Regions from separate parts of the Brevibacterium sp. MGP-B1 genome, predicted to be linked through region 2. Evidence: predicted binding sites of a transcription regulator. Region 2 holds the regulator's gene; the other holds the start of a gene.
What was found. The regulator HspR, encoded in region 2, represses chaperone genes until heat shock. The targets are predictions, from matches to a motif close to AAGTTGAGTCNNNNNGACTCAACTT.

Region 1: a site for HspR is predicted at 11,538-11,562, ahead of AC3CD9_RS00995 (ATP-dependent Clp protease ATP-binding subunit). Genes of this name have one in related genera too.

The regions. Positions count from the first base shown of each region.
Region 1 is NZ_CM173407.1:229,861-244,666, reverse strand. It holds gene AC3CD9_RS01050 (L,D-transpeptidase) at 31-1,527, shown strand; gene AC3CD9_RS01045 (iron-siderophore ABC transporter substrate-binding protein) at 1,579-2,607, opposite strand; gene AC3CD9_RS01040 (helix-turn-helix domain-containing protein) at 2,786-3,145, shown strand; gene AC3CD9_RS01035 (SHOCT domain-containing protein) at 3,151-3,432, opposite strand; gene AC3CD9_RS01030 (response regulator) at 3,552-4,226, opposite strand; gene AC3CD9_RS01025 (sensor histidine kinase) at 4,223-5,512, opposite strand; gene AC3CD9_RS01020 (ClpP family protease) at 5,593-6,174, opposite strand; gene AC3CD9_RS01015 (ClpP family protease) at 6,171-6,776, opposite strand; gene AC3CD9_RS01010 (endonuclease) at 6,952-7,590, shown strand; gene AC3CD9_RS01005 (hypothetical protein) at 7,643-7,948, shown strand; gene AC3CD9_RS01000 (YidC/Oxa1 family membrane protein insertase) at 8,067-8,879, shown strand; gene AC3CD9_RS00995 (ATP-dependent Clp protease ATP-binding subunit) at 8,970-11,519, opposite strand; gene AC3CD9_RS00990 (TetR/AcrR family transcriptional regulator) at 11,696-12,346, shown strand; gene AC3CD9_RS00985 (DHA2 family efflux MFS transporter permease subunit) at 12,343-14,091, shown strand; gene AC3CD9_RS00980 (DUF3152 domain-containing protein) at 14,180-14,806, opposite strand, start outside.
Region 2 is NZ_CM173407.1:2,925,509-2,940,314, forward strand. It holds gene AC3CD9_RS13405 (lipoprotein 17-related variable surface protein) at 1-717, shown strand, start outside; gene AC3CD9_RS13410 (DUF1206 domain-containing protein) at 863-1,738, opposite strand; gene AC3CD9_RS13415 (heat shock protein transcriptional repressor HspR) at 1,888-2,328, opposite strand; gene AC3CD9_RS13420 (DnaJ C-terminal domain-containing protein) at 2,343-3,359, opposite strand; gene AC3CD9_RS13425 (nucleotide exchange factor GrpE) at 3,540-4,214, opposite strand; gene dnaK (molecular chaperone DnaK) at 4,214-6,076, opposite strand; gene AC3CD9_RS13435 (AAA family ATPase) at 6,300-6,950, opposite strand; gene AC3CD9_RS13440 (ABC transporter substrate-binding protein) at 7,029-8,057, opposite strand; gene fepB (Fe2+-enterobactin ABC transporter substrate-binding protein) at 8,194-9,225, shown strand; gene AC3CD9_RS13450 (alpha-hydroxy acid oxidase) at 9,369-10,637, opposite strand; gene AC3CD9_RS13455 (L-lactate permease) at 10,726-12,414, opposite strand; gene AC3CD9_RS13460 (FadR/GntR family transcriptional regulator) at 12,654-13,439, shown strand; gene AC3CD9_RS13465 (efflux RND transporter permease subunit) at 13,521-14,806, opposite strand, start outside.

The DNA of each region.
Region 1 (14,806 bases), 1.7 Mb from region 2:
TCATCCCTGTGTTCAAACGAGGTTTCCCTGTTGTCCACGAAGATCCAAGGGGCCGTTGCCGCCCTTTCGGCACTGGCCCTGCTCACGGCGTGCACGCCGTCGAGCGACGATCCCGACGCGACCCGCAATGGCGCAAACAAGACCGCCGAGGCGGCCGCGGATCCCGTGTTCCGCGTCGGAGCCATCACCTCCGAGGCAGCAGAATCCGCGTCCGAATCGACACCGACGTCGCAGCCCAGCAATGCGACCTCCTCAGCTGCACCGAGTGAGTCCGCCGCTGCGGCGACCGCGATGCCCGGTGCCGGGGACTTCGGCGAGGTGACCGAATCCGGTGACGACATCGACCTCGAGGCCGGCCAGCGGATCGGCATCTCCGTCGAGAACGCCGACCTCAGTGACATCTCCGTCACCGAGGAGGCCCACCCCCGGATCGCGCATGATCCCGGCACGTTCTTCGACGCTTCGGGCACCGCGCTCGAAACCGATGACGACGCCCACGCCGGTTCGTCGACACCAAGCTCCACCGAGTCCGAGACCGCCGACAATGATCCGAAGGACGGCGAAGCCGAGAACAAGGACACCGCCGAGGCGGTCGCCGCCCCTGACGAGTCCGCCGCCTGGATCTCGACCTACGGCCTCGTCGCCGACAGCGAATACACCGTGAAAGTGACCGCCACCACTGCCGACGGGGACGAGGTCGACCTCGACGCAACGATCACCGTCGGCGACAGCGACGGCGCCCCGATGTCGGTGCGCACAACGCTCGCCGATGATCAGACGGTCGGCGTCGCCGCCCCCATCATGCTCAACTTCGGTTCCACCGTCTCCAAGGACTTCCGCGACGATGTCGAACGCCGCCTCTCGGTCAAGGTCACCGATGAAGACGGCAAGGAGCGGGAGGTCGAAGGCTCCTGGGGTTGGCTCTATGACGACCCGCAGTCCCGACTGCATTTCCGCCCGAAGGAATTCTGGCCCGCTCATTCGAAGGTCTCCGTCGACGTTCCGCTCAAGGATGTGCCGACGGGCGAGAACAGCGTGGGTCAGAACGACCTCACCCTCGATTTCGAGATCGGACGCAAGCAGGTCGTCAAGGCCGATGCGAAGTCCCATCGTATGACCGTCACTCGTGACGGCAAGACCGTCATGGACTTCCCGGCCTCGCTCGGCGCACCGAAGTCCCCGTCCTACAACGGCACGCATGTGGTCATGTCGAAGGCCGCCGACTATACGATGACCTCCGAACAATGGGACTACGAGACAGATGTGCAGTGGGCGGTGCGCATCCACAACAACGGAGAATTCATCCACGCCGCCCCGTGGTCGGCAGGCGTCCAAGGCTCGCAGAACGTCTCCCACGGCTGCATCAATCTCACCACCGAACGGGCCAAGGAGTACTTTGACTCCGCGATCTTCGGCGATCCCGTCGAGGTCACCGGTTCCCAAGTGAGCCTGTCGACCGATGACAGCGACATCTCGGACTGGGTGTACTCCTGGGATGAATGGAAGAAGCTGAGCGCCCTCGATTGAGAGCGCCCAGCTTGCTTGCCTGACCGATGCGGCAGGCTCCTCGCCGACGACTTACTTGTCGAGCTTCTTCACCGCTTTGTCGATCATCGGCACATAGCGCTCGAGCGTCCAGGGGACGGTGAGCGGGTTGATGATCGAGGATCCGGTGACGAAGGGCTGATCATCCGGAGCCACGACGGCCCCGGCTTTGATCGCCGGAATATTCGCGTACAGTCCCTGCGATTCGATCTCCTTCCTGTTCTTCTCATCGGAGTAGAAGGTGAAGATGAGGTCCGAATCGTTGAGCTTGTCCGCGTTCTCCAGACCGATGAGCGCTGAATCCGTTCCCGGCTCGTCGTAGTCCTTCTTCAGCTCGTCGATGATCGGATCCGGGGTCAGCCCGAGCGCCGAGACCATCGCCACCCGCTGCTCGTTGGGGTAGAAGACGCCGAGGGTACCGGGACCCGAGTTGTAGATGAAGGAGAATGTGAGGTCCTTGTATTTCTCCCGCTTCGCCTCTTTCAGCTGGGTCTTGATGTCGTCGACGAGGCCTTCGGATTCCTCTTCCTGACCGAGCGCTTTGCCGATCGTGGTGATCTGCTCATCCCACTTGATCGTCCACGGCTGCTTCGGGTACGCCACGGTCGGGGCGATGGCATCGAGCTGCTTGTACTGCTCGGCCGTGATTCCCGACCAGGGGGCGAGGATGACATCCGGTTCGAGTTCGGCGATGGCCTCGACGTCGAGTTCCGTATCGCCCTGGAACTGTTCGGGCAGCTTCTCACCCTTGTCCTTCACGGCCTCGTAGATCCACGGCATGTAGCCGGTGTCATCGGATCCCCAGGCATATTCCTCCATGCCGACCGGCGTCTTGCCCAAAGCGATCGCAGTTTCCGTCGATCCCTGACCGAGGGTGACGACGCGTTCGGGCTCGGATTCGATGACCGCTTCGCCGAGTGCGTGCTTGATCGTCACGGTCTCGAAATTCGCGGACCCGGATTCCTCCGCGGCCTGCGATCCCTGCCCGCAGGCGGTGGCGGTGAGCGAGAGTGCGACGAGCGCTCCGGCGATGACGGTCCGGCGGCTGTGAGGAACTGACATTCCTGTCCTTTCGACAGTAGTCGGAGCCTGATGCGGCCCCTCGACATTAACGTAGGCCAGCCTAACTTAACCTCCTGCCGTTTCCGCAACACCTGTGAGCCACTTCACGTCAGTCATTCTCATCTGCTGACAGCAGAAACCCTCGCCGAGGCGGCCCCACCGACCGTAGGCTCATCCCATGACCGACATGCTCCCGCACAGCTCGACCCCGCCGCCGCTGTGGCGTGAGGCGCTCGGCCGCGCTCTCCGACTGCGCCGCACCGATCTGGGTCTCACCTTGGCTCAGGTCTCCCATCGGTCCGGGGTCTCGACCCAGTTCCTCTCCGAGGTCGAACGCGGTCTCAAGGACCCGTCGTCGGAGGTCATCGAGGCAGTGGCCGAGGTGCTCGGGCTCCAGCTGCCGCAGGTCCTCGTGCTCGCCGCCTTCGGCCTGACTTCCGGGGTCCCTGCGACCGCGCTGCTGTCGGCGACCGATATGACGCGAGCCGCACCCGCTCCGCCGGCAGCGGGTCAGGTACGGCTCGCTCTCGCAGCCTGAGCGGCTCAGCCGTTCCCGGCCTCGAGCCGGTTCGCCCGCAGCACCTCGAGTCGGGCGCGATATTCGGCTTCCTCGATGTCCCCCTGGGCGAAGCGCTGGGCCAGAGTCGCCTCGGCGCTCCTTGTTCCCTCTCGTGCCGCAGCTGCCCACGGCGGTCCCCCGGCCTGCCGCCACCGGCGACGGTTGAGGGTCACGATGAGGGTGACGATGAGTCCGATGACGAGGACCCAGAAGATCGGGATGAGGAAGAAGAACGGCCAGGCCAGCGGTCCGTGTTCCATGTGCATGATGCCTCCTTGGCGGGTGTCCACGCCGTTCGTGGACCTGACATCAATGACACACCGCAAGCCTGTCGCTGCGAATCCGCCGACGGGAGTCACCTGCGCTGCTCCGCATGGAGCAGAACTCAGTGCTCGTTCAGCCAGCCGGGCGAGACCAGTCCCGATTCGTAGGCGAGGACGACGAGGTGGACGCGGTCTCTGGCCCCGACCTTCGTCATGATGCGCGAGACATGGGTCTTCGCGGTCAGCGGGGAGAGCACGAGCGATTCGGCGATCTCGTCGTTCGACTGACCGCGGCCGACGAGCGCGAGAACTTCGCGTTCGCGGTCGGTGAGAACGTCGAGCCCGGAGTCGGGTTCTGCCTTCAGCCCCAAGGACATGCGGGAGAGCAGGTATTTCGTGACTTCGGGCGAGAGCAGGGCCTCTCCGGCGGCCACGACCCGCACGGCGCGGATGAGGTCGGTCGGGTCGGTGTCCTTCAGTAGGAAACCGCTCGCCCCGGCGCGCACGGCGCGGACGATGTATTCGTCGAGTCCGAAAGTGGTCACGAGCACCACGCGGACGGCGTCGAGCCGCGGATCGGCGGCGATCTCCTCCGTCGCCCACAGTCCGTCTCCGTCGGGCATGCGGATGTCCATGAGGGCGACGTCGACGGGTGCTGTGCGCAGCGCTTCGAGCAGGGCGTGCCCGCCGGAGGCTTGGATCGTGACCTCGATATCGTCCTCGGAGTCGAGCAGTGAGGCGAAGCCGGCGCGCACGAGCTGATGGTCATCGGCGATGGCGACTCGGATCGGTGTCATCGGTGCGGCTCCTCGTCCGGTGTCATTATGGTGTCGGCGTTCCAGGGGAGGTCGACGTCGACGGTGGTTCCCTGCCGCCCCTCCGAGGTCAGGACGAGTGACCCTTTCAGCAGCTTCGCCCGCTCGCGCATGCCCATGATTCCCGTCCCTTCGACTCCGTCTGGGAGTCCTGTCCCATCATCACTGATGCTCACCCGCAGCCGATCCGAGCTCCGTGCGATGACGACCCGTGCGCTGCCGGCGCCGGCATGTCTGAGCACGTTCGTCAGTGCTTCCTGGATGATCCGATAGGCGGCTGCGTCCGTTGACTGGCCGGGTGTCTCTCTTACTCCTTCGGCGTCCGTATCCCGCCGATCGTCCACCCTGATGTCAGTGGAGCCGACGAGGCGGGAGACCAGCGCCGGAACGGCGTCGAGCCCGAGGATCGGAGCCAAGGGCGCCGGTCCGGAGCCTTCCGCAGCACCGGTGTCGGAGCGCATCGTGTGCAGCACGGTGCGCACTTCATTGAGCCCTGTGCGGCTGAGTTCTCTGATGGCCGCGAGTGCGGACCGCGCCTGTTCCGGATCGCGGTCGATGAGGTGTTCGCCGACTCCGGCCTGGACGTTGATCTGGGACAGAGCATGGCCGAGGACGTCGTGCAGGTCCCGGGCGATGCGCAGTCGTTCGGCCTGGGCGACCTCGGCGCGACGCGCGTTCTGCTGGGCTGCCTCCTGGCGACGGAGTTCGCTGCGGCGGCGGACGAATGCGCCGATGCCCACGGCGATGGCGAGTCCCATCGTCGCCGAAACCACCCGTCCTACCGACCAGTCGATTCCCAGCAGGGGACCCAGCAGCAGGCAGCCCGCCCAGGCCCCCGCCGCCGAGGCGATCGCCCAGACTGCATTTCCGCGGACGATCGCGGCGACGACGGCGAAGAGGAAGGCAGCGTAGAACGGCGTCGTCCCGGGCCCGGCCTCCGCGGGCGACCAGGGACCGCGGTCGCTCCACGCACCTGGTCCCATGCCGAATCCGCCGGGGCCCGGATCGGGCGTCGCCGCCGCCCACACGAGGACGTCGAGGAGGACGAGCCCTGCCAGTACTGCCACGCGCGGTCCTGGCCACCGCGCTGCGAAGATGAAGATCGCCGGTGAGAGGACCGCGGTGCCGATGCGGATGATCATCGCGGCCGCAGACGTCTCGGTCGCCGCGGCGAGGACGATGGCGAACGGCAGCTGCAGCACCGCTGCGGCTACGGTGAGCAGGACGACTCGCCTGCGCGCGCGGCGGTCTGGACGGTCCGGTCTCATTCTCCGATCGTAGCGACCCGGTCCGGACCCCGTCGTCATCCTCGGGGAGTACTTCCGCCCACCGCGGTGAGAGTACGCGGTCAGAGGATGACGTCGACGAGTCCGAAGTCCCGCGCCGCCTTCGCGTCGAGGACGAGGTCGCGATCGAAGTCACGGTGGATCTGCTCTGAGGTCCGACCGGTGCTGTCGGCGAGCATCTCTTCGACGTCCCGCCGCTGCCGAACGATCTCGTCTGCGGCGACGATGAGGTCGGGGATCGTGCCCCGCGCCCCTTCGGCATGCGGCTGTCGCAGGACAGCGCGGGCATGTGCGAGCATGGCCCGCTGGCCGGGTTCTCCGGCGGCCAGGAGCACGGCCGCATCGGCGACCGCCTGCCCGACGCAGGTGGTGGCCACGGGTGCGCCGATGTGGTGCATTGCGTCGAAGATCGCCGTCATCGCGGTCAGGGAGCCGCCCGGGGAATTGATGTACATGCTGATCGGCAGGTCCCTGCTGCTCGAATCGAGGTGGAGCAGCTGCGCGATGATCGTATTCGCCACCCCGTCGTCGAGGGGCACGCCGAGGTAGACGATGCGGTTGCCGAGCAGATGCGAGTAGACGTCGACGATCTTCTCGCCGCCACCGGTTCGGTCGACGACATTGGGGATCGTGTACTGGCTCATCGGCTTCCTCCGATCTGAGCTCGAAGGTCGGACGGGGAGTCGATGACGCGATCGATGAGTCCGTACTCGATCGCCTCCTCGGCGGTGAACCACCGGTCACGCAGGGAGTCTTCGAAGATGCGGTCGTAGGTCTTTCCGGTCGCCTCGGCGATCCGGTGCAGGACGGTGTCTCTGACCGATCGGAGGTCAGCTGATTGCAGCTCGATGTCGGCGGCGGCTCCGCCGATCCCGCTCGATCCTTGGTGGAGGAGGATACGGGCGTGAGGCAGGGCGAGACGTCGTCCGGGCGTTCCCATGCTGAGGACGAACTGTCCCGCCGAGGCGGCCCACCCGAAGGCGATCGTGACCACGTCATTGGGCAGGGCGGCGATGGTGTCGGAGATCGCGTGCATCATCGGCACGGATCCGCCGGGAGAGTTGATCCACAGGTGGATATCGGAACGCGGATCCTCGGCGGAGAGGAGGACGAGTCGGGAGACGATCTCCATTCCGTTCTCGTCCCGCAGCTCGCCGTTGAAGACAACGGACCGGTAGGCGTAGAGCATGCGCTGGGATTCGGGGATCGCGGTGGCCGCGTCGACCTCGTCGGAGTCGGAGAACATGGACAGTGTGGCTGCGGGGCGTGTAAGCATGTCTCAACTGTGCGACCCGGCGGCAGCGAACCGGGCGCGGATCCGCTGGAAGCGGGACCGTGCCGCTGTGAGCGGACGGGCACCGGCGGCTGAGGCTCCGGTGGCCCTTGACTCTTCGACCGGGCCCGGACATAGGATCGGCCGCATGAGCACACAGCGAGAACACGCCGCTCGACTCATCGATGCGCACGGGCGCACCTTCGCCGCGGAGGCTGCGATCACTCTCCGGGACAAGCCGGCCCCGCTGTGGCAGCTGCTCGTCCTCAGCCTGCTCCTGTCGACGCGCATCAGCTCCGACATCGCCCTCGCGAGCGCGCGCGAGCTGTTCTCGGCGAAGTGGAGGACGCCGCAGCGTCTGCGCGCGAGCACGTGGCAGCAACGGGTCGATGCGCTCGGTCGAGGCGGATATCGGCGCTACGACGAGAGCACCGCCACCCGTCTGGCCGAGGCCGCCGATCTGCTCATCGACCGCTGGGACGGGGACCTGCGGAAGCTGCGCGATGAGGCCGAGGGGCAGCCTGGTCGGATTGCGAGGCTGCTGCAGGAATTCACCGGCATCGGTCCGACCGGAGCGTCAATCTTCCTCCGAGAGGTCCAGCAGGTTTGGCCCTCGGTGAGGCCCGCCTTCGACCCCCTCGTCCGCAAGGGCGCAAAGACGGCCGGGCTGCCGGAGCAGGACGAGAAGCTGACCGCATTGGTCGGTGACGACGACCTCGCCGGCCTCGCGGCCGCACTCGTGCGTCTCGCCCGAGATCCGGACCTCGCCGCCGACGCAGAGGACTGAGACCTCCGCACAGGCCCGCGTGTTAGCATCGACGCACCGGGAAGGGAGCGAGATGATGGCGAATATGTGGCTGACTCTGCAGCTGCTCGTCGTCGTGCTCTCTTCCGACCTCGACTCGGTCGTGCCCCAGTCCCCCACGCATCTCATCGTCCTGGCTCTCCTCGGAGCGGCCCTGCTGACGCCGATCGCCGCATGGGCGAGCATGGCTCTGCTGCGTGTGCTCTCGCTGTCGGCGCGCCCGCCGTCTCTGCCGGGCACGCGCCGAAGCATCCGCGAATTCCGCATGCCGGAAGAGCCCGGAACTCCAGGTACGGCCCTGCCCAGAGCCCCCTCTACCGTCGTTCACGCCATCGCCTGAACGACCTGTTCCGCACGGAACGCCTCCCCCGCCTCGGCGCGGGCAATTGTCACGGTGATGGCCTTCAACGGCCCATTCAACCGCGCCTCAGTGCGCCCTGTCCGAAGGACACTCACCCGTGAACATCTACGAATTCCTGCCCATCCGCCTGCTCGTCGAGGCCGCCTACACGGTGGTCACGGGGATCAGCGACATTCTCGAACCACTCGCCGGCGGCTTCAGTGCCGCCCTGGCCGTCATCGTGCTCACCGTCCTGGTCCGCGCCGTGCTCGTCCCCGTCGGGGTGTCCCAGGTCAGGGCAGGCATCACTCGAAAACGACTGGCGCCGAAGATCAGCGAGTTGCAGAAGAAGTACAAAGACAAGCCCGAGCTCATGCAGCAGAAGCTCATGGAGCTGTACAAAGAGGAGAATGCTTCCCCCTTTGCCGGATGTCTGCCGGTGCTGGCACAGACCCCAGTGCTCATGGCGGTCTACGGTCTCTTCATCAATGCGACGATCGGCGGGCATGCCAATGAGCTGCTCGGGCATACGCTCTTCGGCCTGCCGCTGAGCACGAGCTTCGTCAAACTGCTCGGCACCGGCGATCTGACCGGCACCGCTATCACGGTCTACCTCATCCTCGTCGTCCTCATCGCCGTCGTCGCGGGATTCTCCCGACACCTGCTCACCCCGGCCACACCCGAGACTCCGACCGCTCCCCCGGCGAAGAACGGGGCAGATGCTCCGGCGATGCCGGATCTGTCAGGAGTGATGAAGACCCTGAGCTTCATGCCGTTCCTCACGGCGATCTTCGCACTCTTCGTCCCCTTGGCCGCTGCGCTCTATCTGGCGACGACGACCACGTGGACGCTCGGCGAACGACTCGTCCTCAACCGCATCCTCGGAGCGAACGACCCCCAGCCCGAGGCGACCACCGCGGTGTCGGGCTGAATCAGGAACACAAAAGAGCCCGGGGGCGGAGGATGAGAATCCTCCGCCCCGGGCTCTGTGGCGACGGCCGGTGCCGGGCCGCCTCGGTGATCAGGCGATGATCGGCTCCGGGAGGGTGCCGGCCACGACCTTGAGTGCGCCGCCTTCGACAGTGGCACGCACGGTGCCGCCCTCATCGACCGCCTCGGTGACGAGGAGATCGGCGATGCGATCGTCGAGCTCGCGCTGGATCGCGCGACGCAGCGGACGGGCACCGAACTCGGGTTCGTAGCCTTCATCGGCCAGCCAGTCGAGAGCCTCTGCCGAGACGTCGAGGGCGATGCCCTGAGCCTCGAGGCGCTGCTTCGACGCGGCCAGCTGGTGATCGACGATGGACCGCAGCTGCTCGCGATCGAGCCGCGAGAACATCACGGTGTCATCGATGCGGTTGATGAACTCCGGCCGCATGAACTCCTTGAGGCGACCCATGACCTTGGCCTTGAGATCCTTCTCCGCGTCTCCCGCAGCCCCGGAAGCGAAGCCCAGCGGAGTACCGGACATGAACTCGGAACCGAGGTTCGAGGTCATGATGACCACGGTGTTGCGGAAGTCGACCGTGCGGCCCTGGCCGTCGGTGAGTCGTCCGTCGTCGAGGACCTGCAGCAGCAGGTTGAACGCATCCGGGTGGGCCTTCTCGACCTCGTCGAGGAGGATGACCGAATACGGGCGACGGCGGACCTTCTCCGTCAGCTGCCCTGCCTCGTCGTAGCCGACGTAGCCGGGAGGAGCACCGACGAGGCGGGACACCGTGTGGCGTTCGCCGAACTCGCTCATATCGAAGCGAATCATGGCCGACTCGTCGTCGAACAGGGTCTGCGCCAGAGCCTTCGCCAGCTCAGTCTTGCCGACACCGGTGGGGCCGAGGAAGAGGAAGCTGCCGATAGGCCGATTGGGATCGGCCATACCGGTCTGGCTGCGGCGGATTGCGCGCGACACGGCGGTCACGGCTTCGTCCTGTCCGACCACGCGGTCGTGGAGGACCTCTTCCATATTCGCCAGTCGTGCCTTCTGGCTCTGCGTCATCCGTGCTGCCGGGATTCCGGTGGCCCGGGAGACCACATGCGCGATCTCCTGTTCACCGATGATCGCCTCGGCGGCAGCGGTCTTCGCGGCCTCCGCGTCCGGATTCTCAGCAGATTCGATCCGGGCGGTCACCTCGTTGATCTCATCGCGGACACGGCCGGCACGCTCGTAGTCCTCGACCTCGATAGCGGACTTCTTCTCCGCTTCGAGTTCGGAGAGATTGAGCTTGAGTGCATCGATATCGACCGCGGGTCCGCGCCTGAGCGACATCCGGGCTCCCGCCTGGTCGATGAGGTCGATAGCCTTGTCCGGCAGGAACCGGTCGGTGATGTAGCGGTTCGACAGCTCCACGGCCGCGCGGACCGCCTCGGCGGTGTAGGTGACCTCGTGGAACTCCGCGTAGCGGTCCTTCAGCCCGTCGATGATCGTCACCGCATCCTCGACGCTCGGCTCACCCACGGTCACCGGCTGGAAGCGACGTTCGAGAGCCGAATCCTTCTCGATGGTGCGGTACTCCTTGAGCGTGGTCGCGCCGATCATGTGCAGATCGCCGCGGGCCAGACGCGGTTTGAGGATGTTGCCGGCGTCCATCGAGTTCGCCTCGCCGTTGCCGCCGGCACCGACGAGGGTGTGGAGTTCGTCGACGAAGACGATCATGTCTCCGTCATCGGCGATCTCGTTGAGCGCTCCGGTCAGGCGCTCTTCGAAGTCACCGCGGTAGCGGGTGCCGGCGAGCATTCCGGGCATATCGAGCGCGATGATGCGCTTGCCCTGCAGCTGCTTGGGCACCTCTCCGGAGTGAATGGCCTGGGCGAGCCCCTCGGCGACCGCGGTCTTGCCGACACCGGCCTCGCCGAGGAGAACCGGGTTGTTCTTCGTCCGGCGGGCGAGGATCTCGATCGTCTGCTCGATCTCCTCCGAGCGGCCGATGACGGGATCGAGTTTGCCAACGGCGGCGAGCTCGGTGAGGTCCGTGCCGAACTTCTCCAGCACGGATTCCTGACCGTCCTCGCCTTCGGCCTCCTGGCCGGGGTGCATGCCTGCGGCTTCGGCCGCCTCGGCACCGGCCTGCAGTGCAGCCTGGGTGACGCCTGCCTGGGCGAGGATCCGACCGGCGGGCATCTCCTGGTTGAGCACGAAGGCGAAGAACATGTGTTCGGGATCGATGTAGGTCGACCCGAAGGCGCGCGCCACCTGGTAGGCGTCGAGCAGGGCGCGCTGGGCCGAACCGGTCAGTGTGGGCGTGGAATCCGCCTCGGTGTCGGTGCTGGCCGGAAGGCGCTCCTCGATCGCATGGGCGATGGCCTCGGGATCGGCGCCGGCCTGGCGCACGGCGGAGATTCCGGGTTCGGAATCGACCATGGTGCGCAGGATGTGGAGCGCGTCGACCTCGGACTGACCGTGTCGTCCTGCGAACTCCGCGGCCGCTTCGATGACCTCGTGGCTGCGCTTGCTCAGCAGTCGGTTGATGTCGACGGAACGGCCTCGGCGGGCTCCGGTCTGTCCCTGGAGGAAACGAGCGAGGAACTCGTCGAACGAGTCTCCGCCCGAGCCTGCGGGTCCGAAGAATGTGGCCAAAGCTGACCTCCTCTTTCAAAGTTGAGCGTATACGACTCAATCAACAGGTGCATGCGGACATATATTCCCACCTGTCGACGGCCCGACGACGGAATGTGAACAACATCACCGTCGAGAAATGCATTGAATGCATTTCTGCATTTGGTGCAAATTTGCAAGAGGTGCATAATTTTCTGGTGAGTTCCGAACCGACCGAATCCCTGCGCGAGCGTCAGACCCGTGAGCGCCGCGCATCCATCCACGCCGCGGCCGTCGATCTCGTCTTCGATCATGGACTCGACGAGGTGACTGTGGCTCGGATCGCGGAAGCTGCGGAGGTCTCGACGCGCACGTTCTTCAACTATTTCCCCACCAAGGAGATGGCGATCGTCGGACTGACGACCTCTGACGATATCGCCGACGCTCTGCAGCGATTCATCGAGGACTTCGAGCCCCGGCGCGAGCGTCTGGTGGAGGATCTCTCCTTCACCATCCGCGCCGCGTTCGAATTCCTGCTGCCGCGGTCAGCGAACAAGCAGAAGCTGCGCGCGATCCAGGCTCGGCATCCGCACCTCGGCATGCTCAGCATGGAGACGAAGCGGCACTACTCCGAGCAGATCATCACCGGCATCCGCCGGCGGATCGAACGTCGCGGAATCACCTTTGCCGATGACGACACCGCCGCACGGGCCACGCGGATGCTCGCGCAGCTATGCAGCATCCCGCTCGAGCATGCTTTCGCCTCCGCGCGATTCGACACCGAACACGAATTGGACGACGAACGGGTGGACCAGGCGTTCACCTCCTCGATCGAACTGTTCCTGACCCTCTTAGAAAGGCTGAAATGACCACTACCGCCACCGAGCCCGCTGCCGAGAAGCAGCACGGCGCCGAGGAGGAGCCGGAGATCGAGACCTCGTCGGTCATCCTGCTATTCACCGGCCTGATGCTGGCAATGTTCATGTTCTCGCTCAACCAGACCATGCTGGCCACGGCCCTGCCGACCATCGTCGGTGACCTCAACGGCGTCGACCAGATGCTGTGGGTCTCGACGGCGTTCATGCTGGCGTCGACGATCATGATGCCGATCTACGGCAAGTTGGGCGATTCGTTCAACCGGAAGAAGATCTTCATCTTCGCCATCTGCATGTTCATCCTCGGTTCGATCGTCGGCTTCCTGGCCCACAACATGGCCGTCCTCATCACCGCACGCGTCATTCAGGGCCTCGGCGGCGGCGGTCTCATCATCCTCTCGCAGGCTCTCATCGCCGCGGTTGTGCCGGCGCGCAAACGCGGCCCGTATATGGGCATCATGGGGGCGAACTTCGCGGTCACCTCGGTGGCGGGACCGCTGATCGGAGGCTGGATCACCGAGGGTCCGGGCTGGCGCTGGACATTCGCTCTCAATCTTCCGTTCGGCGTGCTCGCGCTCATCGCCGCCATCCTCTTCCTCAAGGTCCCCAAGTCGGATCGGTCGGTCAAACGCCATGTCGATGTCGCGGGAATGATCCTCATCGCCGAATTCACCTCGGCACTCATCCTCACGACCTCGTGGGGCGGGCATCAGTACGACTGGGACGATCCGATCATCATCGGACTCATCGCCATCGCCGTCATCAGCGCCGTCGTCTTCGTGTTCGTCGAACAGGCTGTTCCCGAACCCGTCATCCCGATGTTCGTGTTCAAGGACACGAACTTCGTCCTCTGCACGATCGCCGGCATGTGCATCGCCATCGGCATGTTCGGCGTCCTTTCGTACATGCCCACGTTCCTGCAGATGGCCCACGGGATCGAGGCGACGAAGGCCGGTCTCCTCATGGTGCCCATGATGGCCGTGATGCTGCCGAGCTCGGTCATCATCGGCTTCGTCGTCTCGAAGACGGGACGGTACAAGTGGTACCCGGTGCTCGGCAGCGCGATCGTCGGCGTCGCCCTTTTCCTCATGGGGACCTTCGTCACGGCCGATCAGAACGTTCTCGTCGTCATCGGCTGCCTGTGTGTGCTGGGCCTCGGCCTGGGGCTGTCGATGCAGATGCTCGTGCTCATCGTCCAGAACTCGTTCCCGGTGGCGATGGTCGGCACGGCGACGGCGTCGAACAACTTCTTCCGGCAGATCGGCGGCACGCTGGGCATGTCGCTGATCGGTTCGCTCTTCACCTCGCGGCTGGCGTCGAACCTCGAGGACGGCATCAAGTCCCTGGGACCCCAGGGTGCCCAGGCGATGAAGGGCACGGGGTCGAACTCACTGACCCCCGAAGTGGTCAAGTCGCTGCCCGATCCGATCCATTCGATCATCGTCAATGCTTACAGCGATGCACTCGTGCCGATCTTCCTGTGGGTCTGCCCGCTGGGAATCATCGCGGCAGTCATCCTCATGTTCGTTCGCGAGAAGGCCCTGGCCACGAAGATCGATGCGGGCGCCCCGACGGACCATCAGCGTGAGGTCGTCGCGACCGACAGCATCGCCGTCGTCGAACAGCCTGGATCGCTGACCCCGTCCGGTGCGAGCTCCGTCAGCGATGAGATCGAGTACGAGAAGGCCACGCAGGGTGCCGGAGACTACTCTCTGCGGCCCCGCTCGCCCAAGCACTGATACGCACGTCCACGCAATGACAGCGCAGGCCCCGCAATTGCGGGGCCTGCGCTGTATCGGCCGGAGTCTGTCCGCGACTGTCGCGGAACTAGCCTTTCGAGGGCCATCCGTTCGGCTCACACCCCTGCAGGCCCTTCGTCTGCTGCTGCATGAGCGGTGCGGTCTTGCCTGGTCCGGGGCAGGATTCGTGGCCATGGCCGAGAGCGTGACCGACCTCGTGGTTGATGAGGTACTGCCGATACTGGACGATATCGTCGAACTCTTCGGTGGCAGAGACCCAGCGCTTGGCGTTGAGGATGACATTGGGTCCGTTGCGGCACGAGAGTTTGCCCAGGGTCCGCAGCGGCAGGCACATCTCGTCGACGGTATCGGGGCTGGCGATGGAGATCATCGTGTCCTGACCCTCATCGACGAGCTCGATGGAGACGTCGTCCATGTCCTGCCAGCCGCGTTCGTCCTGCAGGGTCTTGATGATGAAGTCGCCGGCCTCATCGACGTCGATGGGCAGGTTGTCCTCGACGCGCAGGGCCACCTTGAAGGTTTTGCCCTCGTCGCGGTTCGGCCCGGTCTCCTCTTTCGGCCGGTCCCATTTGCCACTGCCATGATCGTCGATATCGTCTTCGCTGACTCCGGCCGCTCCCGCGTCTTCCACGCTTGCGGTCTCGGTGGGCGTGGGCGACTCACTCGGCTTGGCCTCGGCTGAGTCGCTCGGGTC
Region 2 (14,806 bases):
TCGCCGTTCGCGACCAAGGAAGTCGAAGCCGACGACGAAGGAAAGATCTCCGCAACCCTGAAGTTCGAGGGCGACGAAGCGCTTCCGGCCGGCGACTACTCCGTCTGGGGCGTCGACCAGGAGTCCGAAACCAACTCCCCGGCCCAGGCCTTCGTCATCACCGAAGACGAGACCGAAGAGCCCACCGCTCCGGTTGAAGAAGCCAAGCTGACCGTCTCCCCCGAGTCGATCACGCCTGCTGACTTCGTCAAGGAAGACAAGGGCGTCACCCTCGCCGTCGAAAACTGCGAACCCGGTGAAGATGTCCGCTTCCTCGTCAACCCCAAGGGCGAGTCGAGCGTCACCGCCTTCGACAAGACCGTCCAGGCTGACGACGAAGGCAAGGCCAACGTCAACGTCTACGGCACCAGCGCCTCCAACGCCTCGGCCTACGTCGGCGATTACGACGTCACCGTCACCTGCGGCGATGACGAGCTCACCGGTGACTTCTCGGTCGAGGAAGATCCGAACGCCGGTGGCGGCGACGGCAATGAAGACGGCAACGGCGGAAACGACGATGGCGACAACGGAGATGCCGGCAACGGCGGCGACCTGCCCCGCACCGGTACCGAGCTGACCGGCCTCGTCGGCGGCGCCGGCCTCCTCCTCATCGGTGGAGTCGCAGTCGCCATGACCATGCGTCGCAAGAAGGTCGCCCAGGATCCCGCTGAGATCTGATAGCCACTGACCTGAGAGCGTGCCGGCTCGACTGAGCCGGGCGTGAGTCGAAGAAGGGCGCGAACCCAGTTGGGTTCGCGCCCATCTTCGTATCTCAGCGGCCAAACATCAGCGGCCAACCATCTGCAGCCGGGCAGACTACAGCTCAATCCATGCGGTCGTACCTCGAGCGCAGAGCGAGGAAGACTCCGTAGAGGACCAGGCCGAGGCCGACTGCCAACAGCAGATACGGCCCGAACGGCTGATCTCGCATACCCTTGAGCGCACCGTCGATTCCGGTGAATTCCTCCGGATCACCGGCCGCCGCGGACACTACGATGAGGGTGCCCACCGACAGCAGCGTCGCGCCTTTTCCCAGATACCCGACGACACCGGTGAACCCGACGAGGAAGCGGGTGAACGCGCTACGCGGCCGACGAAGCTCATCTTTCCACTTCCGGCGCAGACCATTGATGCAGAACACGATGCCGATGATCGCAATCACGGCGCCGACAGCCATGAGGATATACAGTCCGCCCGGGGCCTTCGCCACGGTCGTCGAGGCCTGAGAGCTCGCCTTGCCCGAGTCCGGTCCTCCGCCGAAGACGAATTGGGAGAAAGTCGCGGCAACCACCACATAGGCAATGGCAGAACCGACCGTTGAGAAGAAGTCGATCCACTGCTTCCTCCCGTGCTTCTCCTGCGGGTCGCGAGTTCCGGCACCGCGCAGCGACGACGAGCCGAAGAACGCGTTGACCAAGCACCACAACGCCATCAGCGCACAGCCGAGGAAACAGATGACGATCAGCACCATGCCGAAGGGCTGTGAAGCGATCTGCCCGACCGCTCCCGCCTGGTCCGCTTCGCCGCCGCCCTGCCCCAGTCCGATGGTCACGGCCGTCGCACCGAGGATGGCGTGGACCAGTCCGTTCGCAATGAAGCCCGCACGGGCAACCCGCTCGAACCAGCGGCTGTCCGCGGCTTCCTGAGCCGCCGAATCAGCACTGTCGGCGACTTGTCGAACTATCTCTTTCTCGTTCACAGAGTCAGTGTCGCACAGCACCTGTACTTTTCTGCGCCGCAATGAACTGGATTCGTCGAGTAACGCGAAAAGGCGGAGTGCGCACCGAAAGTTCGGTTCGCACTCCGCCTCGGCGCCGTTCTCAGCGTCCCAGTCAGGCCTCGTCAGGCTCAGCCGCGTCGGTACCGGTTGTACAGCACCAGGGCTCCCGGTTCAGGGCGACCCTGTGGGCGTCGTCCCCTTGAGATCGAGACGACGTCTCCGCCCACGGTGCCGGCTGCAAAGACGCGCGCATCGCGTTCCTGTGCCGACCGGCGTGCCCGAACCTCGTCCTCAAGCTCCTCGTTGCGGCTCCTGAGCGCATCGACCTGATTCTGCAGGTCGATGATCTTCTTGATCCCGACGAGGTTGACTCCCTCGTCCTGCGACAGCTGCTGGATCAGTCGCAGCTTGGCGATGTCCTTCCCGGAATAACGCCTGCCCCGGCCCGCAGTGCGTTCCGGAGTGACGAGACCCAGTCGGTCATACTGCCGCAGCGTCTGCGGGTGCATGCCCGCCAGATCCGCGGCCACCGAGATGACATACACCGCCGCACTAGATGAAATGTGCATTGTGATTCACCACCTCAACTGGCCTTGGCTTTGTCCAGCAAGCCGGCGCGTGGATCCTCACCTTCGGTGGCGGCCTTGAACGACTCGACCGCTTGCTTGGCTTCTTTGGACAGGTTCTTCGGCGCCACGATCTCGACTGTCGCCAGCAGATCGCCGGTGCCCTTCTTCGTCTTCACACCTTTGCCCCGCACGCGCAGGGTCCGTCCCGACGGTGTCCCCGGTGCGACCTTGACCTTGACGGGCATTCCGCCCAGGGTCGGCACCTTGACCTCGGCGCCGAGGGCCGCCTCGTCGAAGCTGATCGGCAGATCCATCCGCAGATTGTCACCATCGCGGGTGAAGACCGGGTGCGGGCTCACGTGCACGGTGAGGATGACGTCACCGGGCTCGCCTCCGTTGGGGCTGGTCTTGCCCTTGCCGGCCAGGCGGATCTTCTGTCCGTCCTTGACCCCGATCGGGGTGCGCACGGTCAGCGGCTTCCCGCCGGGCATGTTCAGCTTCACCGAGGCCCCGTCGATGGCTTCGGTGAACGACAGCGTCGTGCTCGACTTGATGTCGCCGCCCTTGACCGGAGGCTGGTAGCCGCCATAGCCGCCGCCACCGCCGAAGCCTCCGCCGAATCCGCCGAGCAGATCCGCCAGGTCCGGGGGAACATCTCCCCCACCGCCGTAGGTCGTGCGGGTCCGGGTGCGTCCGCCGCCTCCGAAGAGGTCGGAGAACACGTCGTCGAATCCGCCGCCGGCAGCCCCGCCGGGTCCGCCGGAACCGGCGCTGAACCTGGCACCGCCGCCCATGGCGCGGACCTGATCGTACTGGGCCCGGGATTCCTTGTCGGAGAGCACCTGGTGGGCCTGGCCGATCTCCTTGAACTTCTCCTCGGCCTTCTCATCACCGGGGTTGGCGTCCGGGTGATACTTGCGCGCGAGCTTGCGATAAGCCTTTTTGATCTCGGCATCGGAAGCATCCTTGGAGACGCCGAGGGTTTTGTAGAAGTCCTTGTCGAACCAATCATTCTGAGGTCCGGTATTCACCTGGCACCTCCTTTCCTTCCAATCAATCCTGTCATCAGGGTATTCACTTGTCCTCTCACAATCCGCACCCCCGGGGCAATGCCCCGAAGATCCGGACCGCCGCCGAGGCGGTTCCCGGCCCCGTACGTCGGTGAACCGGCGTGCGGGGCGGGCGACCGCCTCGGCGATCATGATCGCTGCTCAGTCCTCCGGCTGCTGGACACCGACGCGGGCGGCGCGGATGATGCGCTCCCCGATCCGGTAGCCCGGCTGCATGACCAGGAAGAGCGTCGGATTCTCGACCTCATCCGAAGGCTGCTGCATGAGCGCTTCGTGGATGTTCGGATCGAACTCGTCGCCGACCTCTCCGTACTGTTCGACGCCGAGCTTGTTCAGCGATTCGACCAGCTTGTTCACGTGGGTCTCGAAAGGCCCGGTGACATCGCCGTTGTCGCGAGCGAGCTTGACCTCGTCGAGCACGGGGATCAGGGCCTCGACGACCTTGATCGTGCCGCCGAGCGCCGCACGCTCACGTTCACGGTCGGCGCGCATCCGGTAGGCCGCATATTCGGCGTTGATGCGCTTGAGGTCGGCCAGGTATCCCGCAGCCTCCGAACCCGGTTCGGGCTCGGCCTCCGGCTCGATGTCCTCGAGACCCGAGGCATCGGACGGGATGTCCACGCCGAGGTCGCTGGCATCGGCTGCGGCAGCCTGTTCGGCGTTCGGGTCCGCGGTCGGCTCCTCGCCGGCCCCGGCCGAGGCCGACTGGGCGTCGGCCTCGGGACGGACCTCACCGGTGTTCGGATCGACCCGGCGCTTGTCACTGAAGGTGAAGCCTGGCTCCTCGGACGACTTGTCGTTGCCCTCGGCAGTCATTACTTCTTCTCCTCATCCTCATCGTCGACAACTTCGGCGTCGACGACATCGTCGTCTGCGCTCGCATCGGCTGCGCCTTCACCGGCAGCTTCGGCGCCTTCGGCACCGCCCTGCTGGCTGTAGATGGCTTCGCCGATCTTCTGCTGGTTCTCCACGAGCTTGTCGTAGGCGCTCTTCACGGCGTCGTCGTCTTCACCCTTGAGGGCTTCCTTGACGGCGTCGACATCGCCCTGCATCTCGGTCTTGAGCTCTTCCGGCAGCTTGTCGGCATTGTCGGTCAGCAGCTTCTCGGTCTGGTAGGCGAGGTTCTCCGCATTGTTGCGGACGTCGGCAGCCTCACGGCGCTTCTTGTCCTCTTCTGCGTGCTCCTCGGCCTCGCGGACCATGCGGTCGATGTCTTCCTTCGGCAGTGCCGAACCGCCGGTGATCGTCATCGACTGCTCGGTGCCGGTGCCCTTGTCGGTGGCCGACACATGGACGATGCCGTTGGCGTCGATGTCGAAGGCGACCTCGATCTGCGGCACACCGCGCGGAGCCGGAGCGATACCGGTCAGCTCGAAGGTGCCGAGGTTCTTGTTGTCGCGAGTGAACTCACGCTCACCCTGGAAGACCTGGATCGACACGGAGGGCTGGTTGTCCTCAGCGGTGGTGAAGGTCTCCGAACGCTTGGTCGGGATCGGGGTGTTGCGCTCGATCAGCTTGGTCATCACGCCGCCCTTGGTCTCGAGTCCGAGCGAGAGCGGGGTGACGTCGATGAGCAGGACGTCCTTGCGCTCACCCACGAGGACACCGGCCTGAACGGCGGCGCCGATGGCGACGACCTCATCGGGGTTGACGCCCTTGTTGGGCTCCTTGCCACCGGTGAGTTCGGTGACGACGGCGGAGACGCCGGGCATACGGGTCGAACCGCCCACGAGGACGACGTGGTCGATGTCGCTGACGGAGACACCGGCGTCCTTCATGACTGCGTGGAACGGAGCCTTGGTGCGCTCGAGGAGGTCCTTGGTCAGGTCCTCGAACTTCGCACGGGTGAGGGTCTCATCCAGGTGGATGGGTCCGTTCTCGCTCATCGACAGGTACTGCAGCGAGATGTTCGTGCTGGTGGCCGAGGACAGTTCCTTCTTGGCCTGCTCTGCGGCTTCCTTGAGGCGCTGCAGAGCGGTGGCATCCTTGGTCAGGTCCACGCCGTAGTTGTTCTTGACCTGCTCGACCAGCCAGTCGACGATGCGCTGATCCCAGTCGTCACCGCCGAGGCGGTTGTCACCGGAGGTCGCACGGACCTGAATGGTGGAGAAGTCGTCTTCGTCCTTGCCGACTTCCAGCAGGGAGACGTCGAAGGTACCGCCACCGAGGTCGAAGACGAGGATGAGCTCGTCTTCCTTGCCGCGCTCGAGGCCGTAGGCCAGAGCGGCAGCGGTGGGCTCGTTGATGATGCGCGAGACGTTGAGGCCGGCGATCTCACCGGCGTCCTTGGTTGCCTGGCGCTCAGCATCGTTGAAGTATGCGGGAACGGTGATCACCGCGTCGGTGACCTTCTCCTGCAGGTACTCCTCGGCGTCGTGCTTGAGCTTCTGGAGGATGCGGGCCGAAACTTCGGGGGCCGTCATCTTCTTGCCACCGATCTCGGTGGACCAGTCGGTGCCCATGTGGCGCTTGACCGAAGCGACGGTGTTCTTGATGTTCGTGACGGCCTGGCGCTTGGCGATCTCACCGACGAGGGAGTCGCCGTTCTTGTTGACTGCGACGACGGACGGGGTGGTGCGACCGCCTTCCGCGTTTGCGATGACCTTCGGGTCGCCGCCCTCGAGGACGGTGACGACGGAGTTCGTGGTTCCGAGGTCGATTCCGACTGCACGTGCCATAGTTTTCTCTCCTTACAGATCGTGAGTTCCTGCGACTCGAATGTGTGCGATCGGGCGGCTCCGGTTCTTGAGTCAGAACCACTCGACCGCACACATTGAGCCAACCGGACTCAAGTATTCTCTTCGAGGTTCCGACCGTCAAGTCGGCCTCATCAAAGTTGCGTACACCAGACTCAACTTTGCTGAGGATGGTTTTATTCCGGCGGGAAAGAAACTATTCTTTTCAGACTGCTGCTGCGGTATCGAGCAGGCCGAGAACATCATCGACAACAGCGTCCCGACGCGACAGCACGACACGATCCCAGGGTTCACCGTCACCGAGGCTGTCACCACGAAGGATGCGTTCGCGCAGTTCGACCCAGCGCCTCCAATGTCGGTCGAAGGCGCGTCGTCTGACGACCCTCTTCCGCTGTGCCTGACCGCGAAGCGCGGAATCTCGATCCGTATCGATGAAGACGATCATCGGTCGATATCCGAGAATTCCTGCAAGGCTCACAATGAGTCGGCGACTCCACCGGCGGGCGCCCGGATCATGGACGACCAGCGGTCCGCGACCCTTGTTGAGCATGAGCGCAAGCACGCGGAGGTGGGCAATCGTGTGAAGAATCGGTCGAACGAGCGCGTACGGCAACCACGGCATCCGCTGACGCAGCCGACGTCGCATGCCCTCCGGGTCCGCCGACCGTACCCGAGGCGATCGGCCCCGTAATACTCTGAGCGCTTCGGTCTTACCTGCCCCGGGAACCCCGGCGACGACAACGAGAGGAGTCGCGCCAGCACTGCCCGATGAGCCGCCGCATTCGCGCCCTCCTGCGTTACGGTCGAGTTCCCCGACGCACCCGTCGTCGCCTCTCGCAGGGGCTGCTGATCCCATGGTGACCTCTCCGAGTCAGATGATGAGAGTCAGCATAGAGGCGAAATCTTCGCCGTCACTGCGAAGTCTCTCGGAGAATCACTCGCCGAGGCGGTCCTCCAGATCGTCGAGGATCTGGCCGGCCCCGGTCGGACCGAGTCCGAGGAACCAGACATCGTCATTGACGCGGATGGCCTTTTCGTCCTTGACCGCATCGAGACCCTTCCATTGGCTCGACTCGAGCGCCTTCTTCTCCCCAGTCGCCTCCGGATCACCGTAGCTGGTGTAGAAGACATAGTCGCCGGCCGCCTGGTCGAGGTTCTCCGCAGAGATCTCGACGGCGAGCTCGTCGACGTCCTGGTTCTTCGGACGTTTGAACCCGGCATCGTGGAGGATGACTCCGATGAGCGACTGATTCGCATACAGGCGGAGGCGATCAGGCATGAAGCGCACGAGCGAGATCGTCGGATCGCCGTCGACGGAGTCCTTGAGCTCTCCAACCTCGCGAGCGTATTCCTCAAGCTCCTTCGTCGTCTCGTCTTCCATGCCCATCGCCTCACCGACGAGGCGGAAGTTCTCCTTCCACGGGAACCCTGGACGGATCGAGAACACCGTCGGAGCAATGGAGTCGAGTTCGTCATAGAGTTTGTCGGCGCGCAGCTGGCTGCCGAGGATGAGGTCGGGTTCGAGTGAAGCGATCTTCTCGAGATCAAGCTCCTGAATCGTGCCGACCGTCTCGACTCCCTTGACCTGGTCTTCGAGGTAGCTCGGCACCGGGCTGGTGCCTTCGGTCGTCACCATGCCGACGGGCGTGATGCCCAGCGACAGGACATCGTCGAGCTCTCCCGTGTCGAGGACGACGACGCGCTCGGGCTTCGCCTCGATCTCCGTGGTGCCATTCGCATGCTTGACCGTCCGCGGGAAGACCCCGGCCTCGGCATCGCTGCCGAGCTTCGCAGTCTCCTCATCAGCAGTCCCGAAGGCCTCGCCTCCGGTCGCAACGTGTTTGTTGCCGGCGGCCCCATCGGCGCCCTTGTCGTCTTCAGCGGCACAGCCGGCAGCGAGGAGGGCAATGGTCAGAGCTGAGGCGGCCACAACGACAGCCCGATTCTTCAGAGTCGATTTCACGAAGTTGAGCCTACCCTAAGTGTTCACCCCCACTCGACACGCCGAACCTTCCGCTGAATCGCACCACGAATGCAGTTTCCCGGGCCTACTTAGGTTAGGCTCATCTTCGCAAGCGAACATTCTCGAAAGGTCCCCTATGTCCCGCGTCAAACCCGGCAGCACACGCGTATTTGCCGCAATCACCCTCGCCACCGCTCTCAGCCTCAGCGCCTGCGGCGGGTCCGGCTCTTCCGACTCCGGCGATGGCGACACCGCCGCCGACGGTCAATGGCCCCTGACGATCACGGACGACGCCGGCCACGAAGTGACCATCGACGAAGCGCCCGAATCGATCGTCTCCACCTCGGTGACTCTCACCGGCAGCCTCCTCGCCGTCGACGCACCGGTCACCGCCTCCGGTGCCACCATGCCCAATTCCCCCGTTGCCGACGACCAAGGCTTCTTCACGCAGTGGAGCGACGTCGCGAAGGAGAAGGACCTCAAGGCCCTCTACCAGGGCGACCCCGATGTCGAGGCCGTGCTCGCCGAGGAACCTGACCTCATCGTGGTCTCGAAGACCGGCCAGGACTCGGCAAACGCCATCTACGATCAGCTCAGTGACATCGCTCCGACCGTCGTCATCGACTACGGCGACAAGGACTGGCAGGAGGTCACCACCAAGCTCGGTGAGATCACCGGCCACGAGGATGAGGCGAAGAAGGTCAACGACGAATTCGGCACCCGCGCCGAGGAGGTCAAGTCCGCCATCGACGCCCCGAAGCAGCCGGTCACCGGCATGATCTTCAACGAGAAGGCCAAGGGCGGAGGATCCGGAGCCAGCGCGAACATCTGGACACCGGAATCCGCTCAAGGCAAGCTCCTCCAAGAGGTCGGCTTCGAACTCGCCGAGGTCCCCGAAGGCACAGCCGGCCAAGGCGAAATGGGCAAACGTGCCGATATTGTCGAAGTCACCGGTGAGAACCTGTCGAAGGCCGTCACCGGCGAATCCGTGTTCCTGTTCAACGCGAACGAGAAGACCGCCGCGTCATATGCGAAGAACTCGCTGGTCGAGAGCACACCGGCGGTGAAGAACGATGCCGTCTATCCGATGGGCCTCGACTCATTCCGCCTCGATTACTACTCCGCCACGAACGTCCTCGACCGCATCGAGGACGAATTCGGCAAGTGAACACCTGAACACGAAACGGACGGCCGGCAGCGACGATACTTCTCGCTGCCGGCCGTCCGTTCTCTGCCTATGGAGCCATCTGGGCGACCCCGGCGGGGCCGCCTCGGTGAGCAGATCGACCTCCGCCGGGCCACCTCGGCGAATCAGCCCTTGGCCGGACGGGAGCTGATGATCTCCGCGCGCTCGTCTCGGTTGAATTGACGCAGCTGGGTCACATGAGCCGGATTGAGCTCGGAGACATCGGCGACCTGGAGCAGGCGCATGGTGCGCTCGACCTGCTCGCCGAGGATCTCGATCGTCCGGTCCACTCCTGCTCGACCGCCGGCCATGAGGCCGAAGAGGTAGGCGCGGCCGATGAGTGTGAAGTCCGCGCCCAGCGCCAACGACGCGACGATGTCGGCGCCGTTGCGGATTCCGGTGTCGATGATGATCTCCACGTCCTTGCCGATCTCACGAGCCACCTCGGGGAGGAGTTCGAAGGGTACGGGCGCGCGATCGAGCTGGCGCCCGCCGTGGTTGGACAGGACGATCGAATCGACGCCGAGGTCGGCGAGCTTCTTCGCGTCCTCGAGCGTCTGCACGCCCTTGACGGAGAACTTGCCGGGCCACATGGCGCGGATTTCGGCGAGGTCATCGAAGTCGATGGAGGGGTCCATCGCCGAATCGAGGAGCTCGCCGACGGTGCCGCCGGTCTCAGACAGGGAGGCGAACTCGAGCTTCGGGGTGGTCAGGAAGTCCCACCACCACCAGGGACGCGGGATCGCGTTGAGGATCGTCTGCGGGGTCAGCTGCGGTGGAATCGAGAAGCCGTTGCGCGTATCGCGCAGTCGGGCACCGGCGACGGGGGCGTCGACGGTGAAGAATAGGGTGTCGAATCCGGCGTTCTTCGCCCGCTCGACGAGGCCGTAGGAGATGTCGCGCTGCTTCATCACATAGAGCTGGAACCAATTGCGCCCGTGCGGGTTGGTCTTCTTGACGTCCTCGATCGAGGTCGTGCCCAGCGTCGAGAGCGTGAACGGGATTCCTGCAGCCCCGGCGGCTCCGGCGCCGGCGGTCTCACCCTCGGTCTGCATGAGTCGGGTGAAGCCGGTCGGCGCGATGCCGAAGGGCATGGCCGAGCTGCCGCCCATGATCTGGGTCGAGGTGTCGACGTTCGTGACGTCCTTGAGGATCGAGGGGTGGAACTCGATATCGCGGAAGGACTGGACCGAACGTTCCATCGAGATCTCACCCTCGGCGGCACCATCCGTGTAGTCGAACGCGGCGGCCGGGGTCCGGCGTTTCGCGATCTTGCGCAGGTCCTCGATCGTCAGCGCATTCTCCAAGCGGCGCTTCTTCGGGTCGAGTTCGAACTTCTTGAACTTCATCAGCTCGAAGATCTCGGCCGGCTGAGGAATCTGCCTCTTGACCATGTTTTTCGCTCCTTTGATTAGGCGGTGGTTGAGAAGTGCGTGGTGGCTGGTGCGGGTGGTCCGATCGGCAAGACGGCGCCGCGCGGATTCAGGAGCCGGGGACCATCCAGGACAGCACCGTCGACTGGAGTCCGACGAGCAGACACATGGCGACGAGCATGCCCAGGGACCAGCCGATGACGCGGCGGAGGATCGACGCCTCCTTGCCGAGCAGGCCGACGGCGGTGGCCGCGATGGTGAGGTTCTGCGGGCTGACCATCTTGCCGAGGACACCGCCTGAGCTGTTGGCGCCGACGAGCAGCAGCGGGTTGAGCCCGGCCTCGTGTGCGGCGGTCTGCTGCAGGGTCGCGAACAGTGCGTTCGCCGAGGTGTCCGAACCGGTCACAGCAGTGCCCAGCCAGCCGAGGATCGGCGAGAGGAAGGCGAAGAAGGCTCCGGTGCCTGCGATCCAGGTGCCGATGGTGATCGTCTGGCCCGAGAGGTTCATGACATAGGCCAGTGCGAGAACGGAGCCGACGGTGAGGATCGAGAACTTCATCTTCACGACGTTGACGATGAAGACATCGACGGCGTCCTTCGGCGACATCTTGTATACGATCGCGACGATGATGCCGGAGATGAGCAGCAGGGTGCCCGGGGAAGACAGCCATTGGAAGTTGTAGACCGTGCTCGTTGAGACTTCGCCGGCGGCGTTGAGGATGTTTCCATCCAGTCCAGGCCAGGAGATCTTCACATCGGTCGAAGCCAGCCAGTTGTTGAGTACCGGCACGAGTTTGGCCACGGAGAAGATGACGATGACGAGCAGATAGGGGAAGAGAGCGAGGAAGACTCGGGACCCCGTCAGCGGCGCGGTCTCCTTCTTCACATCGGTGGCCACGGCGGCAGAGGCACCGCCGGCATCGGGAGCATCGGCGCCTTCGTGTTCGCGCTCATCGGCCATGCGGTCGAGTGCGTCCTGACCGCCCTTCGGCTTCCAGAAGCGCAGCATGATGACGACGGCTGCGAGGCCGACGAGGGAGGCGATGATGTCGGTGAGTTCGACGGAGAGGAACGTGGCGGAGACCCACTGGGCGAGGCCGAAGGCGATTCCCACGACGAGGGCAAGCGGCCAGATCTGCTTCAGCCCGCGACGCCCGTCGACGAGCAGGACGAGGAAGAGCGGCACGACTGCGGCGAGGAACGGGGTCTGGTGACCGACCATGGCGCCGATGTCCTGGTAGTCGATTCCCGTCAGAGTGCCGGCGGTGATGATCGGGATGGCGATGGCACCGAAGGCCACGGGCGCGGTGTTGGCAACGAGGACGACGACGGCCGCTCGCATTGCGGTGAAGCCGACGGCGACGAGCATGACACCGGTGATCGCCACCGGGGCACCGAATCCGGCGAGCGCTTCGAGGAGGCCGCCGAAGCAGAAGGCGACGATGATGGCCTGGATGCGCGGATCATCGGAGATGACATTGATGACCAACCGCAGGTCCTCGAAGTGGCCCGAGCGCACGGTCAGTTCATAGAGCCAGATCGCGGTGATGACGATCCACATGATCGGGAACAGTCCGAAGGCGAACCCCTGTGTCGCCGAGAGCGCGGCGAGTCCGACCGGCATTCCGTAGGCGGCGATCGCGACGATGAGAGCGACGCCGACGGCGGTCAGTCCGGCCCAGTGGGCCTTCCATTTGAGCGCGCCGAGGGTGACGAAGATCGTCAACAGCGGCAGGATCGCCAGCAGGGATGACCACAGCAGGCTGTCGGCCACCGGTGCGATTTCAGGTGTGTACATGGCTTCTCCAAATCGGCCGGGCCTGCCCACATCGGGTCTGTTCCCCTGTGAACGCGCTCCGAACTCGAACGATCAGAATGTTCAGTATGGCCTTTATGAGGTCAGACCATTAATCTGAGCATAGGACGAGGGTGTGATCTGCGTCAACTGTTTTCTTCCGGCGGCGGTTCCGGTCGCATCCCCACGAGCAGGACGATGAGCAACGAGAGGCATGACATGATGGCGCGGTGGAGACGACCATGAACGATGACACGAACGAGGTCCGCCCGGAACAGACAGGCAGCGCCGAGGCGGCCGCCGGTCCCGAATGGAAACCCGTGAACCGGGCGAGCACCTATGAGCTCGTCATCGACGCCGTCGAAGAGCAGATCATGACCGGATCGCTGGGCGTCGGAGATCCTCTGCCTGCCGAACGCGACCTGGCGACGAAGCTCGGTGTCAGTCGCGCCAGCGTGCGCGAGGCGCTGCGCGTGCTCGACAGCCTCGGAGTCGTCCGGTCCTCGGGCGGGTCCGGCCGCGGTGCCGGCACGTTCATCGCCGCCATGCCCTCGGCAGCGCTCACCCGGTTCCTCCGCCTTCATGTTGCGCTCACGAACTTCAGCATCGATGACGTGACGGAGACGCGCATCCAGCTCGAACGCTCGAGCGCGGTCCTCGCGGCGACCCGAGCCGATAAGGACGCACTGGCAGAGGTGAACGCGCAGCTGGCGATGATGGACACTCCCGGGATCAGCTTGGAGACCTTCAACGACGCGGACACAGCCTTCCACGTCGCCATCGCTCAGGCGGCTGGAAATCAGCTGTTCTCCGACCTCACCGGGGCCATCCGCACCTCTCTGCGGAAGTCGATCTTCTCCTCGTTCAGCCGCGTCGACGACCAGCAGGCGCTGATGGCGAAGCTGCAGGCCCAACACCACGGGATCATGGACGCCATCACCGCCGGTCACGCTGAGGAAGCTGCGGTCCTGACCGAAGAGCACATCCGCTTCGCCGCCACCCGCTTACCCGGCCTCTCCGACACCTAACCCACCCCAATTGCTACCTGACGGCGGCCCAGCAACCTCGCGCGAGGTTGCTGGGCCGCCGTCAGGTAGTAATTGAGGGGCTTACTGGTCGTCGGAGTGCAGGGCCACCTCGGCGGTTTCCGCTTCGATCCGCGCTTGGTTCTCGGCCCGTTTCCTGGCGCGCTTCTCCTCCTTATGTGCCGCCCGGACCTCTTTGCGCCGTTCGACGAGGAGGTAGAGAGCGGGGACGAGGATGAGCGTGAGCACCGTCGACGAGGTGAGCCCGCCGATGACGACGATCGCCAGGGGCTGCGAAATGAACACTCCACCACCGGTCAGCCCCAGCGACATCGGCACGAGGGCGAAGATCGTCGCGGCCGCGGTCATGAGGATCGGGCGCAGGCGCAGTCGGGTGCCGTGGACGATCGCGTCCATGAGGTCGAGTCCGTCCTCCCGCAGCTTGTTGATGAGGTCGATGAGCACGATCGCGTTCGTCACGACGATGCCGATGAGCATGAGCAGACCGATGAGCGAGGGAATGCCCAATGGTGTGCCGGTCGCCAGCAGGAGCAGCACGGCTCCGGTCGCGGCGAAAGGAATCGACACCAGCAGGATGAGCGGCTGGACGAAGCTGCGGAAGGTCGCGATCATCACGAGGAACACGAGCACGATCGCCACGGCCATCGCCATTCCGAGCTGACCGAAGGATTCCGCCTGCTCCTGGCTGGCACCGCCGACGTCGAAGCTGACTCCGTCGGGCAGATCCATGGTCTCGGTCAGGTCAGTGGCCGCGGCGGTGACCGTTTCGAGCTGGCCGCTGGACGGGGTTGCGAACACGGTGACCTTCCGGTCGCCGTCGGCACGGTCGATCGTCGCCGGGGTCTCGGTCTTCTTCACCTCTGCGATCTCGTCGACGGTGATCGGCTCACCCTTGATGTCGGGGATGGCGGCCTGCTCATCGGCAAGCGCCTCTTCCTCCTCCTGGCTCTGCTCCTGTTCACGCTGGCCGTCAACGAGGTCGTCGATGGCGTCGTTGGCTTCCTTCAGTCCCTTCTCTGCCTGTTCGACCCCTTCGCGGGCCTGTTCCACCTGGTCGGCAGCCATGTCGCCCGGGCTCGGAGCCGGCGGCGGATTCTCGGCATCGCGCAGGGCCTTGCGGGCCTGTTCGAGCTGGTCGGCCGCGTTGTCACGAGCTTCACGGGCAGACTCGAGCTGCTCGGCCGATTCGTCAGCGGCCTTGCGCTTGGCCTCCTCGGCGCGGGCATCGGTCTTCTCCTCGACCCGATCGGTCGCATCCTCCTGGGCGTTCTGCGTCTGCACCTCGGTGACGGGCAGTTCGAGAGCACGGATCTCGTCCGGGGTCGCATTCGGATGAGTCGGGGCGAGGG